DNA from 2 places in the Brachybacterium sacelli genome. Region 1 is predicted to be linked to the other one. Evidence: predicted binding sites of a transcription regulator. Region 1 holds the regulator's gene; the other holds the start of a gene.
The links. Region 1 encodes HrcA, which represses chaperone genes, less so after heat shock. Its sites were predicted from a motif close to TTNGCACTCGNNNNNNNCGAGTGCNAA; they were not measured.
Positions count from the first base shown of each region.

Region 2: the regulator HrcA is predicted to act here: its motif matches at 1,430-1,456, upstream of groL (chaperonin GroEL).

Region 1 is NZ_JAGIOD010000002.1:1,419,179-1,423,458, forward strand. Features, by position in the region: gene JOF43_RS20840 (hypothetical protein) at 1-376, shown strand, start outside; gene JOF43_RS20845 (DUF3097 domain-containing protein) at 401-1,297, opposite strand; gene hrcA (heat-inducible transcriptional repressor HrcA) at 1,445-2,455, shown strand; gene dnaJ (molecular chaperone DnaJ) at 2,565-3,698, shown strand; gene JOF43_RS20860 (16S rRNA (uracil(1498)-N(3))-methyltransferase) at 3,715-4,280, shown strand, end outside.
Region 2 is NZ_JAGIOD010000002.1:881,898-886,177, reverse strand. Features, by position in the region: gene JOF43_RS18215 (TetR/AcrR family transcriptional regulator C-terminal domain-containing protein) at 1-398, shown strand, start outside; gene JOF43_RS18210 (TetR/AcrR family transcriptional regulator) at 670-1,371, opposite strand; gene groL (chaperonin GroEL) at 1,549-3,183, shown strand; gene JOF43_RS18200 (DNA cytosine methyltransferase) at 4,031-4,280, opposite strand, start outside.

The DNA of each region.
Region 1 (4,280 bases):
CGGCGACTGGCGGATGCACCGGCCGGAGTCCCGACCGACCTTCGAGAGCTCGGGTGAGTATCCAGCGAGCCTCCCCGGGGGCGGGGAGGTCGTCCTCGGTCTCCGGAGCGCCTCGGGGACCGAGGCTCAGGTGACGGGGGTCGACACGGGCACTGCGGGGTTGGCCGCGCGCGACGTCCGCGCCGACTTCGCGGAGGGCGGAGAGGGCACGGTGACCTTCACCCTCGAAGTCGATGACTCCTACGATCTCTTCGCGTTCAGTCCCACACTGACCGTGGACGAGGGAGGGGCGAGGCGCGAGGAATACCTCGATCCCGTCCTCGTGGGTTACCTCGACCTCACCGAGGAGGACGTTCAGCGGATCGCCTCGAGATGACCTCCGCTGCCTTCCCGACGGAGGTCAGGACGGGTCGACCGTCACGAAGTCGATGAGCTCCTCGATGCGCCCGGACAGCGAGGGCTCGACGTCCGCGTAGGAGCGGACGGTGGACAGGATCCGCTGCCAGCCGATGCCCACATCGGCCTTGTCCGCATGGGGCCAGCCCAGTGCCGCCAGCGAGCCGACCTTGATGTCGGTGCCCTTGGGGATGTGCGGCCAGGCCGTCAGTCCGACGCGGGCCGGCCGCACGGCCTGCCACACGTCGACGTAGGGGTGCCCCAGCACCGTGACATTGCCACGGGCGCCGGGCAGCTTCATGACCTCGGCGGCGATGCGCGACTCCTTGGACCCGGGGACCAGGTGGTCGACCAGGATGCCGAGGCGCCGCCCGGCCGACGGGGCGAAGTCCTGGACCCGTTCGACGAGGTTGTCGGCGCCTTCGAGCTGCTCGACCACGATGCCCTCGAGGCGCAGGTCGTGACCCCACACCTTCTGGACCAGCTCGGCGTCGTGGGTGCCCTCGACCCAGATCCGGGAGGCGCGGGCGGTACGCGCCCTCGCCCCCTCGACGTAGACCGAGCCGCTCGCGGAGCGCTTGCGGACCGGGGCCTGCGCACGCGGCGCCGGGCGGGTGAGCAGGACGGGCTTCCCGTCGATCATGAAGCCCGGGCCGAGCGGGAAGGTGCGGCGCTTGCCGCGCCCGTCGTCGAGCTCGACGACCAGCTCGCCGGCGATCTTCTCCACGCGGGTGATCGCGCCGGTGAAGCCGGTCGAGGCCTCCTCGACGACAAGGTCCCGCTGGGCGGGCACCTCGCGGGCCGCGGGGCGGCGGCGATGATGGGTGGGCGGACCGGCGGACAGCACGTCGCGGCCGTACCGGTCGGGGAAGCGATCGGAGGGTGCAGGCACGCGCGACACCTTACCCGCGTGGCGAACACCTCCCCGCGAGCATCGCCGGAGGCGCGTAGGATTGGCACTCGGCACGTGCGGGTGCCAGCCGTCGCGATCGCGACGCTGGTCACGCCCGTCGGCCCCCGGACGACAGGTACGCACGGAACGCAGGAGGTGAGGGACACGGACGCCCGGAAGCTGCAGATCCTCGGTGCGATCGTCGAGGACTACGTCTCCACCCGTGAGCCCGTCGGCTCCAAGTCCCTGCTCGACCGCCATGAGCTGGGGGTCTCCGCCGCCACCGTGCGCAACGACATGTCGTCGCTCGAGGAGGAGGGGCTGATCCATCAGCCGCACACCTCGGCCGGTCGCATCCCCACCGACAAGGGCTATCGCGCCTTCGTCGACCACGTGGCGACCGTCAAGCCGCTCTCGGCCCCCGAGCGCCGCGCCATCGGCACCCTGCTGGAGGACTCCGGTGACGTCGAGGAGCTCCTCGGCCGCACCGTGCGCCTGATGGCCCAGCTCACCCAGCAGGTCGCGATGGTGCAGTACCCGGCCCGACGCCAGGCCCGGATCCGCCACGTCGAGCTGGTCAAGGTCGCCGACTCCCTGCTCCTGGTGGTGTTGATCACGGAAGCCGGGCGGGTCGACCAGCGCACCGTCCCGGTGTTCGCCGCTCAGCCGGCCGAGTACTACGTCGACCTGCGCGACCAGCTCAACCGGGCCATCTCCGGGCGGGAGGTCACCGACCTCACGGCGCCGGTGAACGATCTGCTCGAGACCATCCCGCCGGCGGACCGTGCCGCGGTTCAGGAGGTGGCCGACGCCCTCGTCTCCCTGGCGGCCACGCGGGCGGAGGACCGGATCATGCTGGCCGGGACCGCCAACATCGCCCGCTCCGCCGAGGACTTCGCACGGAACGTGGAGCCCCTGCTGGACGTGCTCGAGGAGCAGCTGGTGCTGATGCGCCTGTTCACCGAGATGCACGCCTCACCAGGCTCCGTCGAGGTGCGGATCGGCTCGGAGCTGCACGACCGGGCGCTGCACCAGGCCGCGCTCGTGGGCGCCGGATACGGTGCGGGCTCGCACCTGGCGATCCTCGGCCCCAGCCGCATGGACTATGCCGCCGGCATCTCGACCGTCCAGGCCATCGCCCGCTACGTGTCCCGCTACCTCGAATGACCTCCCGGCGCGTGCCCAGCCGCGTCCACCCGCCAGCCCTCGCCACCCCGTGCCCGATGCCGCCCGCCGCGGCCCGGCCACTCCGACTCCCCGGTAAGGAACCCTCACCGTGAACGACGACTACTACGAGCTCCTCGGCGTCTCCCGCGACGCCTCCACCGAGGAGATCAAGAAGGCGTACCGGAAGCTCGCCCGGACGCTGCACCCGGACGTGAACCCCGATCCGGAGGCCGCGGAGAAGTTCAAGAAGGTCTCCCAGGCCTACGAGACCCTCGCGAACGCCGACAAGCGCCGCCAGTACGACATGGGCGGCGGCCCGGGCATGGGCGGAGGCGGTTTCGGCGGCTTCGGCGGCGGTGCCGGCTTCGACGTCAACGACATCTTCGACATGTTCGCCGGGGCGGCGGGCATGCGCGGTGGCCGGGGCCAGGGTCCGGTGCCCCGCCAGCGCCGCGGGGGCGACGTGCTGCGCCGGGTCAAGATCGACCTGCGTGACGTCGTCTTCGGCACCGAGCAGGAGGTCACCTTCCGCACGGCCGTGAGCTGCGAGCGCTGCGACGGCTCCTGCTGCGAGCCCGGCACCAGCCCCACCCGCTGCAGCGCGTGCAACGGCTCGGGCCACGTCCAGCGCGTCGCCCAGTCCCTGCTGGGACAGATGGTGACCATGGCCCCGTGCCCCACCTGCGAGGGCCACGGCGACGTCATCGAGAACCCCTGCACCAGCTGCTCCGGCCACGGCCGCACCCCCTCGGAGCGCAGCGTCACCGTGAAGATCCCCTCCGGCGTCGAGAACGGCACCCGCATCCAGCTGCGGGGGGAGGGCGAGGTCGGCGAGGCCGGCGGTCCCTCCGGTGACCTGTTCGTCGAGCTCGCCGTCACCGATCACGAGGTGTTCGAGCGCGACGGCGAGGACCTCGTGATCACCATGGCGGTGCCGATGACCTCCGCCGCGCTCGGTGCGACGATCCCGCTGGAGACCTTCGACGGCACCCAGGAGATCGACGTGAAGCCCGGTTCACAGCCCGGGGACGAGGTCAGCCTGAAGGGTCTCGGCGTGACCCCGCTGCGGCGTGAGCGCCGCGGTGACATCCGTGTGGTCCTCGATGTCGACGTGCCCACCTCGCTCAGCGAGGAGGAGCGCGACCTGCTCCAGCAGCTCGCGGCGCTGCGCGGCGACGAGACCACCCGGCGCAAGGGCCACGGACCCTTCTCCAAGCTCCGCGACCGCCTGCGCGACCTCTGAGCGCAGCAGCCCTGAGATGCCCACCACCCCGCCCGGGTTCCTGGTCCTCGACGACGCCCTCGCCGGCGCGCGCGAGGGCGAGAGCCTGACCCTGGCCGGGGAGGAGGGCAGGCACGCCGCGAAGGTCGCCCGCCTCGGGGTGGGCGAGCAGATCCTGCTCACCGATGCCCCCGGGCGCCAGGTGCTCGCGGAGGTCACCGCCGCCCGCAAGGAGGCTCTGGACCTGCGCCTGCTGTCGGTCCCGACTCCCGCCGTCCAGCGACTGCCGCGCCTCACGCTGGTGCAGGCCCTGGCGACCGGTGGGCGCGACGAGCAGGCCGCCGAATCCGCCACCGAGCTCGGCGTCGACCGGGTGGTGCCCTGGATCGCGCGCCGTTCCGTCTCGGTGTGGCGAGGGGACAAGCTGGTCAAGGGCCGCGCCCGATGGGCAGCGACCGTGCGGGCCGCGGTCAAGCAGTGCCGGCGCCCCGGGATCCCCACGGTCGACGAGCCCGTCACCACCGCGCAGCTCGCCGAGCTCCTGGGCGGGATGAGCGCCGAGCAGACGATCGTGCTGGTCCTGCACGAACAGGAGTCGGTGGG
Region 2 (4,280 bases), 540 kb from region 1:
TCGTCCTGGCCTACATGCGCCAGTTGCGGGCAATGTTGCTGCGCCATCCTTGGGCGGCCGCTCTTGCCGGCACCCGGCCACTGGCAGGCCCGCAGGCGCTGGCACGCTCCGAGGCCGTCTATGCCGCTCTCGACCGTGCGGGATTTGAAGGAAGCGAGCTATCTGCGGCAGCGGCGGCGGTATCGAATCTCGTCATTGCCAGTGCGTCCACCCAAGCCGCCTGGGCCCAACAGGCCGAGGCAGATAGTCGCGATGCCCTCCAGCAACGCATCGCGGACGAGCATGAGTTGTACCCGTCACTCGCCGCCCACCTGTCAGGCTTCCTCGGCGACTGGGATTCCCAGTTCGATCTTGCGGTGCGCTACCTCCTGGACGGATTGAGCTACCGAGGCACGTAAGAGAACACTCGGCCTCGACCTACCTCTCGCCACGTTTTAAGGCATCCCACGTCTTCAAGGAGGCAGCCACAGAAACCGCAGCGTTTCCGCAGCTTGTGCAGGCAGATAATCTGGGGCGCTTCAGGCAGTGATCTGCTGGGCGCGGGTGAGGTCGTGGCGAACAGTCGGCGACCGGATGCCTCGCCTTCAGCCGCCCTGCTGACGGTTGTCGTTTCTGTGGTGGGTTCCCGATGACTGGTCAGATTCTCGCTGGCAACGGGTCATTCTGGATTCAACGACGTGCCTTCTCAGCGAGGCCAGCGAGGAGGAACTCTGCGCTGTGCGCAAACTGCGCGGCCCAGGCGCTAGTCTCAAAGGAGAGTTCCGCCATCACGGGATAGACGTGCGCGTTGGTTTGAAGGTGTTCCTGGACTGCTCGACGTGCGGTCAACTCGTCGCCGTCTTGCCACGATGCTTCGGCTGCAACGGACCCGATCACGAGGTTGGTCACGGCTGCTGCCGCTGCTGCGAGTTCGTCATCGGCAAATCCCGCTCGTGCCAGAGCGGCGTAGACGAACTCCGAGCGCGCAAGGGCCTCGGGGCCTAAAAGCGGGCGGCTGCTGGCAAGGGCTCCGGACCACGGGTGAGCCAGCAGGGCCATGCGCAGGTCGTGCATGAATGTGCGTATCTCATCGACCCAGTCCTCGGCGGGACGATCCGGTAGCGGTAGCTCGGTGAATACGGCGTCAATGGCGAGGTCCAGGAGATCGTCGCGCACTGCCACATGCCAGTACAGGGTTGTGGGGTGCACATCGAGCGCGGCGGCAACCGCGCGCAGGTTCAGTCCATCGAGACCGGCACGGTCGAGTTGAGCCACAACCTCGGAAGCGATGCGCTCGCGGGTCAGGCCGTGTTGTCCGCGTCGTGGTGGGCGTTTGCGCAGCCATACCGCTCCAGGCAGGACGGGTCCGGTGGCTGCCTTCTTGGGACTCATAGTCCTACAGCGTAGGGACAACGTTTGCGGATCGCCACCTTAGTCCTGCACAGTAGGACTAGCACTCGTGAGCATCGAGTGCTAATCCGGACGAAGTGAGAGCAGTCGTCCTGTGGCTGGTCGTCCGTCGCAGGCGTCCCGTCCGGCCGACTTTGTTCGAGGAGAGGATTTGCAGTTATGGGGAAGGTAATCGCGTTCGATGAGGAAGCCCGCCGGGGCATGGAGCGAGGGATGAACACCCTCGCTGACGTGGTCAAGGTGACATTGGGGCCGCGTGGTCGCAATGTCGTGTTGAACAAGAAGTGGGGCGCCCCCACCATTACCAATGACGGTGTATCGATCGCCCGAGAGGTCGAGCTCGAAGATCCGTGGGAGCGGATCGGTGCCGAGCTGGTCAAGGAGGTTGCGAAAAAGACCGATGACATCGCCGGTGATGGCACCACGACGGCCACGGTCTTGGCGCAGGCGCTGGTTCGAGAAGGTCTACGCAACGTTGTTGCGGGGTCGAACCCGATGGCGCTGAAGAAGGGCATCGAGAAGGCCGCTGCTGCGGTGAGTCGTCAGTTGCTCGATACCGCGCGGCCGGTGGAGACCCGGGGCCAGATCGCGGCATCGGCGTCGATCTCGGCCGGTGAGCACGAGATCGGTGAGCTCATCGCCGAGGCGATGGACAAGGTGGGCAAGGAGGGTGTTATCACGGTCGAGGAGTCAAACACCTTTGGCCTGGAGCTTGAACTGACAGAGGGCATGCGTTTCGACAAGGGCCACCTGTCGGGCTATTTCGTCACCGACCCCGAGCGCCAGGAGACGGTGCTCGATGATCCGTACGTCCTCATCGTCAACAACAAGATCAGCTCGGTGAAGGACCTCGTCCCAGTCCTGGAGAAGGTGATGCAGTCGGGCAAGCCGCTCGCGCTCATCGCCGAGGACATCGATGGGGAGGCGCTCGCCACGCTCGTGGTCAACAAGATGCGCGGCAGTTTGCAGTCGGTCGCCATCAAGGCACCGGGATTCGGTGACCGCCGCAAGGCCATGCTCGACGACATCGCCATCCTCACTGGTGGAGAGGTCATCAGCGAGGAGGTCGGCCTGTCGCTTGAGAACGCCGACCTCTCCCTGCTGGGCACCGCGCGCAAGGTCATCACCTCCAAGGATGAGACGACCATCGTCGAGGGTGGCGGCTCCCAAGAGCAGATCACCGCCCGGGTCGCCCAGATCAAGGCCGAGATCGAGAACACAGATTCGGACTACGACCGTGAGAAGCTCCAGGAACGCCTTGCCAAGCTCGCCGGCGGCGTCGCCGTTATCAAGGCCGGAGCAGCCACGGAGGTGGAGCTGAACGAGCGCAAGCACCGCATCGAGGATGCTGTGCGCAACGCCAAGGCAGCTGTCGAAGAGGGCATCGTCGCCGGTGGCGGCGTGGCCCTCGTCCAAGCAGGCGTGTGGGAGGCGATCGAAGGGCTCGGCGTGGACGACCCCGATGAGGAAACCGGCGCAGCGATCCTGGGGGTTGCCCTCGATGCACCCCTCCGGCAGATCGCGGTCAATGCCGGCCTCGAAGGTGGGGTGGTCGTCAACACCGTGCGCAACTTGCCGATCGGGGAGGGGCTTGACGCCCGGACCGGTGAGTACAAGGACCTGATCGGCGCCGGCATCGTCGACCCTGTCAAGGTGACTCGCTCAGCACTGGAGAACGCGGCTTCGATCGCGGCACTGTTCCTGACCACCGAGGCGGTCATCGCCGACAAGCAGCAGGACAGCGCGGACCCAGCGGCCGACCCAAGCGCAGGGATGGGTGGCATGGGCTTCTGACGGTCTTGTCCAGCTGGTTCCTTGGGGGTGTTCATGGCTTCAGGGTTCCAGCACCCGCGACTGATCGCCTGCATGCCCTCGCCAGACGGGCCGTTCTCCGGGATGGTGGTCTTGCCATCCCGGAGATCGCCCCTCTCGCCAGGACTACGGCAGTCCATACCCCCATTGCCTATGACTGCGTGAAGCTCCTTTTGTCCATGACGGTTCGACGATTCTTCTCAGTGAGTTTAGCGAGAAACCCGTCAAGATCGTCGCGGCCGCCGATGGCAACCGGTCGCCCTCAACACCGTTGAGGCGCTACTACGCGGAGGGGGGGACCCCGATCTCAGCGTGGAGCGCGGTGATCGCCTGTAGCGGGAGTACCCCGTTGCCAAGAGCGGTGAGCTGCTGATTCGACGTCAGTTCGTGCTCTGCATCCGTGATTCACCCAGTCGGCAGTCCAATCAACCATTCAACGAACTCGGGCGCGGGTCGGCGCGGGTCGAGGTCCGGCTGCGTCGTTCATAAGCGCCGGGGCGGGTGTTGGCCTGCCCGTGATATGCGCCCATGGCGGTGGCGTCGGCGTAGCGTCCCCAGCGTCGAACAGTGTCGCGATCAGTGACCACAGGGTCGTCGTTCGTCCGCCCTGTTCGGTGAGCCATGCGGTCCGTTGAGGGCCAGGTCGATGATCTGGTGCGACAGCGCGATCGTGCCTCGTCTCGCTTTCACTCGATCCAGGGTCTCCCCGCCGCGGGATGAGTCCGAAGCCAGCGGAGTCCGGAAGAACGTGCTGGGCGAGGATGAAGATGCGGAAGCAGTGGTGAGGAGCGCCGACAAGGGAAGCTGGTAGGCCGATCCATTGACTGTTTCACCGCAGGTCGGCCAGATTGCCAGCCACGGCGCGAAGCGCCCTGCGAGGTCGGGCTGACTGGTCGCCCAAATGCCACGAGTCGGGTTCCACGTCGCGAAGGGTTGCGGTCGCATCGCCATCCGAGGTTGCGGTGTCGGGGTTCCGTTGCGCATCGTGTTCGCCTTGCGTCTGATATCGGACGGCGGGGTCGGACAGCACCCCGCGGACGTTCTCGATCACGACGAGCTCAGGTTGCAGTGCGTCGATC